2 regions of the Streptomyces sp. NPDC047130 genome follow, and region 1 is predicted to be linked to the other one. Evidence: riboswitches for the same ligand, from Rfam matches in the RefSeq annotation. Region 1 holds a riboswitch; the other holds the start of a gene.
The links. A riboswitch is a leader RNA that binds a small molecule or an ion and turns the genes downstream of it on or off. The one in region 1 is predicted to bind thiamine pyrophosphate.

Region 1 (3,747 bases):
TCGGTCGCGAGCTGCTGATCGACGGGGTGGGGCGGCCCTGCGGGGACGGTGACGTCCGGGTGTCGCCCGCCGACCCCGACATGCTGGGCGAGGTGCTGATCCGGCTGCAGGTGGGCCGAGACCAGGCGCTGTTCCGCTCCGGAGCCGCCCCCCTGGTGGCCTTCCTGGACCGGACGGACAAGCTGGTTCCGCTCGGCCAGGAGGGCGCGCTGGCCGATTTCGACGCCCACCTGGACGAGGCGCTGGACCGCATCCTGGCCGAGGAGCAGAGCGCCGGCTGACCCCGTCGCCGTGGCCCGCGTCGCTGCCTGTGAAGGAACGCTTCCGCCCGGCGGCCGGAAGGGCGCCGGGGCTCCTCCTCCGCCCCACCGGCCGCGGGCGCCCGCGCCGGAACCCGACGCGGGACGACGCCCGGTGATCAGCAGGAGCAGCAGGATCAGCGGCGGCGGCGACGCCCCCGGGTCCCCCGCCCGCCGGAGCTCCGGCCGGAGGCCTGCCCGGCCGAGCGCCCGACTCCCCGGCCGGCCGGCCGGGGAGCGCCGGAGCCGCCCGGCCCGGGACGGTCGGCGGAGACCACCAGGGCGGCCAGCGCGGTGGTCACCGGCACCGAGGCCACCAGTCCGATGGAACCGACCAGGGTGCGCACGATCTCCTGGGCGACCAGCTCGCTGTTGGCCACCGAACCCACGCTGCTCTGCGCGATGGAGAAGAGCAGCAGCAGGGGCAGCGCCGCACCCGCGTAGGCGAGGACCAGGGTGTTGACCACCGAGGCGATGTGGTCCCGGCCGATGCGCAGACCGGCCCGGTAGAGCCCGCGCGGCCCGAGCGAGGGATTGGCCTCGTGGAGTTCCCACACCGCGGAGGTCTGGGTGACGGTGACGTCGTCGAGGACACCGAGGGAACCGATGATGATGCCGGCCAGGAGCAGACCGCTCATGTCGAGTTGCGGGTAGAGACCGTGGATCAGGCCCGTGTTGTCGTCGGTGTTGCCCGTGAGGTCGCCCCAGCCGATGAACACCGAGCCCAGGACGCCGATCAGCAGCAGCGACACCAGGGTGCCCAGGACCGCCACCGATGTCCGGGCCGACAGCCCGTGGCAGAGGTAGAGCGCGATCAGCATGATGGCGCTGGAGCCGACCACCGCCACCAGCAGGGGATTCGATCCCTGCAGGATGGCCGGAAGGATGAACAGGGTGAGCACCAGGAAGCTCACCGCCAGCGCGATCAGCGCCATCAGGCCGCGCAGCCGGCCCACGACCACGACCGCCACCGCGAAGATGCCCGCCAGCAGTGTCAGCGGCAACTTGCGGTCCATGTCCATCACGGAGTACTGCAGTTCCTTGGGCGCCGTCGGCTCGTAGGCGACGATCACCGAGTCGCCCTTCGCCAACTGCCGTGACTGGTCGCGCTGGACCGTCTCGACGAAGGTGCGGCCCTGGTCCTTGCCGGTGTCGATGCGCACCGTGGCCAGCGTGCACTCCTGCTTCTGGTCCTGTTGCTGCCCGCAGGTCGTCTTCTCGACGCGGGTCACGGTGGCCTGCTCGGTGTGCCGGTCGAAGCCCACGCCGGAACGCTCGTGGTCCGGGGCGCCGCCGGGCCAGAGGGCCAGCAGCCCCACCACCACGGCGGCGGCGAACGGCACCAGGACGGCGGCGATGATCCGCCGGAGCCGGCGGGAGGCCGGTGCGGCCGGTCCATGGGCGTGGCTGTGGCTGTGACTGTGCCCGTGCCCGTGCCCGTGTCCGGGGGCGGCGGGTTCGGGCGCCGGGCCGGGGCCGCGACCGCGGTCGGGGCGGGGGCCGTGCTGCGCATGGCCGTGAGGCACGTGTGCGTCGGAGGAGGGACGCTGCGGTTCGGGAGGCGGTTGCATGGTGCTCACGGACAGATCATCCCAAGAGTGACAGAGGCCTACTGTTCACCGCGCCCGGCGGGACGCTAGCGTGGGGTCACCTTTGCACACGCGGGAGCTCGGAGCACCGGGCTGAGAGGACGCTGACCTCCGTTCCGCCCTGGTTCACAGGGCGCACAGACGATGTTTCACGGGAAACATCGCGCCGGAGACCGCTGCGTCGACCGCCGAACCTGTTACCGGGTAATGCCGGCGTAGGGAGTAGGTCTCATGACCGACAAGGAAGCACGCACGCCTGCTCGTTGGCACAAGGGCCATGTCGAGGGTTCCCGCCCCGACATCCGCGTGCCGGTACGACGGGTCCACCTCACCAACGGCCGCGCGGTGTCGCTGTACGACACCTCCGGCCCGTACACCGATCCGGCGGTGGACACCGACGTCCGCCGGGGCCTGCCGCCGCTGCGGCAGAACTGGATCATCGCCCGCGGGGACACCGAGGAGTATCCGGGCCGTCCGGTCCGCCCCGAGGACGACGGCATCCGCCACACCACGCCGCGGGGCGGACTGCGGAACCTGGACGCGGTCTTCCCGGGCCAGCCTCGGCGACCGCGCCGCGCCCGGGACGGCGGCCCCGTCACCCAGCTCGCCTACGCGCGACGGGGTGAGATCACGCCCGAGATGGAGTTCGTGGCCATCCGGGAGGACGTCCCGCCGGAGGTCGTGCGCGAGGAGATCGCCGCGGGACGGGCGGTGCTGCCGGCCAACGTGAACCATCCGGAGATCGAGCCGATGATCATCGGCAAGCGGTTCCTGGTGAAGGTCAACGCCAACATCGGCAACTCGGCGGTGACCTCCTCGATCGAGGAGGAGGTGGAGAAGATGACCTGGGCGACCCGCTGGGGCGCCGACACGGTCATGGACCTCTCCACCGGGCGGAACATCCACACCACCCGCGAGTGGGTGCTGCGCAACTCCCCCGTCCCCATCGGTACCGTTCCGCTCTACCAGGCGCTGGAGAAGGTCGACGGCAAGGCGGAGGAGCTCACCTGGGAGATCTACCGGGACACGGTGATCGAGCAGGCGGAGCAGGGCGTGGACTACATGACCGTGCACGCCGGTGTGCGGCTGGCGTACGTGCCGCTGACGGCCGGGCGGAAGACGGGCATCGTCTCCCGGGGCGGGTCGATCATGGCCGCCTGGTGTCTCGCGCACCACAAGGAGAGCTTCCTCTACGAGAACTTCGAGGAACTGAGCGAGATCCTGGCCGCCTACGACGTCACCTACTCGCTGGGCGACGGTCTGCGGCCCGGGTCGATCGCCGACGCCAACGACGAGGCGCAGTTCGCCGAGTTGCACACGCTGGGGGAACTCGGCCGTATCGCCAGGCGTTGTGGAGTGCAGACGATGATCGAGGGCCCGGGACACGTCCCGATGCACAAGATCAAGGAGAACATCGACCTGCAGCAGGAGGTCTGCGATGAGGCTCCGTTCTATACGCTCGGCCCGCTGACCACGGACATCGCTCCGGGGTACGACCACATCACCTCCGGCATCGGCGCCGCGATGATCGCCTGGTGGGGTACGGCGATGCTGTGCTACGTCACCCCCAAGGAACACCTGGGGCTGCCCGACCGGGACGACGTGAAGACCGGTGTGATCACCTACCGGATCGCCGCGCACGCCGCGGACCTGGCCAAGGGGCATCCGGGCGCGCAGGAGTGGGACGACGCGCTCTCCGACGCGCGGTTCGAGTTCCGGTGGGAGGACCAGTTCGACCTCTCGCTGGACCCGGACACGGCGCGGGCGTTCCACGACGAGACCTTGCCGGCCGAACCGGCGAAGACGGCGCACTTCTGCTCCATGTGCGGGCCGAAGTTCTGCTCCATGCGGATCAGCCG
Region 2 (3,747 bases), on a different contig from region 1:
GGTCACCAGCAGCACCCCGGCGAGCAGCAGCCGCTGCCCGGCCCCGCGGGGCGGGCGGGCGGTGGTGGCGGGGTCGACGAGCCGCAGCGCGGCCTCCCGCCGGCGCACCGTCCAGGCGTGCACGGCGAGCACGCCGCCCACCGCGGCGAACTGGACCAGGCTGAGCACCGCGGCCGTGGACAGGTCCAGCAGGTCGGCGGTCCTGCGGTAGATCTCCGTCTCCAGCGTGGAGACGCCGGGCCCGCCGAGGACCTGCACGATGCCGAAGGAGGTGAAGGTGAAGAGGAAGATCATCACTGCGGCGGCGGCCACCGCGGGCCCGAGGGCCGGCAGGGTCACCGTGCGCCAGGCCGTGAACCGGGAGGCCCCGAGCATCCGGGCGGCCTCCTCCTGCCCCGGGTCCAGCTGGGCCCACAGCCCGCCGACGGTGCGGACCACCACCGCGAAGTTCACGAAGACGTGGGCGAGCAGGATCGCCCACACCGTGCCGTCCAGCCGGAGGCCCCACCAGGTGTCGGTGAGCCCGCCGCGCCCGATCACGGCGAGGAAGGCGGTGCCGGCCACCACCGTCGGCAGCACGAACGGCACGGTGACGACCGCCCGCAGCAGCTCCCGTCCGGGGAAGCGCAGCCGGGCGAACACGTAGGCGGCGGGCAGCGCGATCACCAGGGTGAGCGCCGTGGAGGCCAGCGCCTGCCAGAGCGTGAACCAGAGGACCTCGCGGACCTCCGGCCGCCCCAGCACCCCCGCGGCCTCCCCGATCCGCCACGCCCCGTCCTCGCCACGCAGTCCGCGCAGGACGATGGCGACGACGGGGTGGGCGAAGAAGACCGCGAAGAACGCGACGGGCACGGCCATCAGGCCGAGCCGCGCCGCGCCGCTCCGCAGCCGGGTGCCGGTGCCGGTGCTGGTGCCGGTGCTGGTCACCGCACGACGAGGGAGGTCCACCGGTCGATCCACTCGTCACGGTTGGCGGCGATCTTCTCGGGCGCCAGGGTCCTCGGGTCCTCGGCGACGGCGCCGTGCTCGGTGAACGCCTCCGGCAGCGCGGCGTCGGACCGGACCGGGTTGACGAACATGTTGAGCGGCAGGTCCTCCTGGAAGGTCTTGGAGACCAGGAAGTCCAGCAGCGCCTTGCCGCCCTCGGGGTTCGCGGCGTTCTTCAGCAGGCCCGCGTACTCGATCTGGCGGAAGCAGGTCCCGGTGGCCACGCCGGTCGGCGCCTCCTCGGGCTGCGGGTCGGCGTAGATCACCTCCACCGGCGGGGAGGACGCGTAGGAGACGACCAGCGGCCGGTCGCCGCCCGCCTGCTTGCCGCCGGCGGAGCCGGAGAACTCCTCGTTGTACGCCTGCTCCCAGCCGCTGACCACCTTCACGCCGTTGGCCCGGAGCTTCTTCCAGTAGTCCTGCCAGCCGTCGTCCCCGTACTCGGCGGCGGTGCCCAGTAGGAAGCCCAGGCCTGGGGAGGACGTGCCGGCGTTCTCGGTGACCAGCAGGTTCCTGTACGCGGGCTCGACCAGGTCGTCGAAGCTGTTCGGCGGCTCGAGGCCCTCCTTCTCGAAGTACGCCTTGTCGTAGTTCACGCAGACGTCGCCGGTGGTGACCGGCGTGGCCGCGTCGCCCTCGACCCGGAACCCCTCGCCGATCCGCGCCGCCTCCTCGGCCTCGTACGGGTCGAAGAGCTGGTTGTCGAGGGCGCGGGAGAGCAGCGTGTTGTCCACGCCGAAGAGGACGTCGCCCTGCGGGTGGTCCTTGGTGAGCACGGCCTTGTTGAGGGCCTGCCCGGCGTCGCCGTCCTCCAGGACCTTGAGCTTGTACCCGGAGGTCTTCTCGAACTCGGCGATCACCTCCTTGGAGGCGGCCCACGAGTCGTGGCTGATCAGGGTCACGGTCTTCCCGCCGGACTCCTGCACGTCGTCCCCGGAGCCGCCGGAGCCGCCGCACGCGGCGAGGGCGAGGACGAGAACGGCCGCCGTCGCGGCGGCGGACTTCCTGCGCATGTACACGGTTTTCCTCCTGGGTGACCAGGAAGAGACGCGGCCCTGCCCGGGAACGGCGGACCGTTCCCGGGCAGGGCGCAACAGCTCGAGGTGCCCGAACTCCCTACCCAGAATGACCTGGGCGAGGTTCAGAGGGTCTGCGGTCGGTACCGCACTCTCAGCGCTGTGGCGCTCCCCTGTCGGATAATCGCTATTCGGATGTGTGGTGTGGCCAGATTACCGCTCGGTGGCGGCGAGCTGACCACAGGCCCCGTCGATCTCCTGACCGCGCGTGTCACGCACCGTGACCGGCACGCCGTGCGCGGCGATCGCCTCGACGAACGCCTTCTCGTCCTCGGGCCGCGAGGCGGTCCATTTGGAGCCCGGCGTCGGGTTCAGCGGGATCAGGTTGACGTGCGCGGGCCGGCCCTTGAGCAGGCGGCCCAGCCGGTCGCCGCGCCAGGCCTGGTCGTTGATGTCGCGGATCAGCGCGTACTCGATGGACAGCCGGCGCCCGGACCTCGCGGCGTACTCCCAGCCTGCGTCCAGCACCTCCCGCACCTTCCAGCGCGTGTTCACCGGGACCAGCGTGTCGCGCAGCTCGTCGTCGGGGGCGTGCAGCGAGATCGCCAGGCGGCACTTGAAGCCCTCGTCGGCGAACCGGTTGATGGCGGGCACCAGGCCGACCGTGGACACGGTGATGCCGCGCTGCGACAGGCCGAGGCCGTCGGGCTCCGGGTCGGTGAGCCGGCGGATGGCGCCGACCACCCGGTTGTAGTTGGCGAGCGGCTCGCCCATGCCCATGAACACGATGTTGCTGAGCCGCGCCGGGCCGCCGGGGATCTCCCCGTCGCGCAGCGCGCGCATGCCGTCGACGATCTGGTGCACGATCTCCGCCGTCGACAGGTTCCGGTCCAGTCCGGCCTGGCCGGTGGCGCAGAACGGGCAGTTCATGCCGCACCCGGCCTGCGAGCTGATGCACATCGTCACCCGGTCCGGGTAGCGCATCAGCACCGACTCGACGAGCGTGCCGTCGAACATCTTCCAGAGCGTCTTGCGGGTGGCGCCCTCGTCCGTGGACAGGTGCCGCAGCGGGGTCATCAGCTCCGGGAGCAGCGCCTCCCGCAGCTTGTCCCGCGAGGCGGCGGGGATGTCCGTCCACTGCTCCGGGTCGTGCGCGTACCGCGCGAAGTAGTGCGTCGAGAGCTGCTTGGCGCGGAACGGCTTCTCGCCGACCGCGGCCACCGCTTCCTTGCGCTCGGCGGGCGTGAGGTCGGCGAGGTGCCGCGGCGGCTTCTTGGCTCCGCGCGGGGCGACGAAAGTGAGTTCTCCGGGCTTAGGCATGGCTGTACCAGTGTCGCAGATCCGCGGCGGTGCCCCCGGAGCCGTACGACGGCCCCGGGGCCCGGTCAGTGGCCCGGGGCCGCCATCGCGTCGCGGAGGGCGGCGACCTCCGCCTCGATGTCCGCGAAGTGCCGGGTGGCCCCGCGCTCCGGCGTCGGGTGGTATCCGCCCTGCTCGAGCGCGGTCAGGCGCTCGGTGAGGCGGGTCAGCTCCGCCTCGTGACGGAACCCGCTCGCGCCCCCGCGCCGCAGGGCTTCGAGGTCCCGGCGGGCCGCATCCAGCGCCGCGTGAATTCGCCCACGCACCGGGCGCAGCTTCTCCGGCAGGTCCTCCAGCTTCCCCCGCAGCCCCTGGAGGGAGGCCAGCAGCGCCTCCGCCTCCCCGAGGAGTTCGCGCAGCGCGGCCATCCCCTCGTCGAACTCGC

Region 2: another riboswitch for thiamine pyrophosphate. It lies ahead of ABZ836_RS21240 (thiamine ABC transporter substrate-binding protein); the one in region 1 lies ahead of thiC (phosphomethylpyrimidine synthase ThiC).

What each region holds. Positions count from the first base shown of each region.
Region 1 covers NZ_JBEYUK010000019.1:49,371-53,117, forward strand. The annotation lists gene ABZ836_RS21815 (SsgA family sporulation/cell division regulator) at 1-281, shown strand, start outside; gene ABZ836_RS21820 (YibE/F family protein) at 437-1,879, opposite strand; TPP riboswitch at 1,951-2,127, shown strand; partial or broken gene thiC (phosphomethylpyrimidine synthase ThiC) at 2,120-3,747, shown strand, end outside.
Region 2 covers NZ_JBEYUK010000018.1:41,863-45,609, reverse strand. The annotation lists gene ABZ836_RS21245 (iron ABC transporter permease) at 1-858, opposite strand, end outside; gene ABZ836_RS21240 (thiamine ABC transporter substrate-binding protein) at 924-2,000, opposite strand; TPP riboswitch at 2,083-2,188, opposite strand; gene rlmN (23S rRNA (adenine(2503)-C(2))-methyltransferase RlmN) at 2,217-3,323, opposite strand; gene ABZ836_RS21230 (hypothetical protein) at 3,389-3,747, opposite strand, start outside.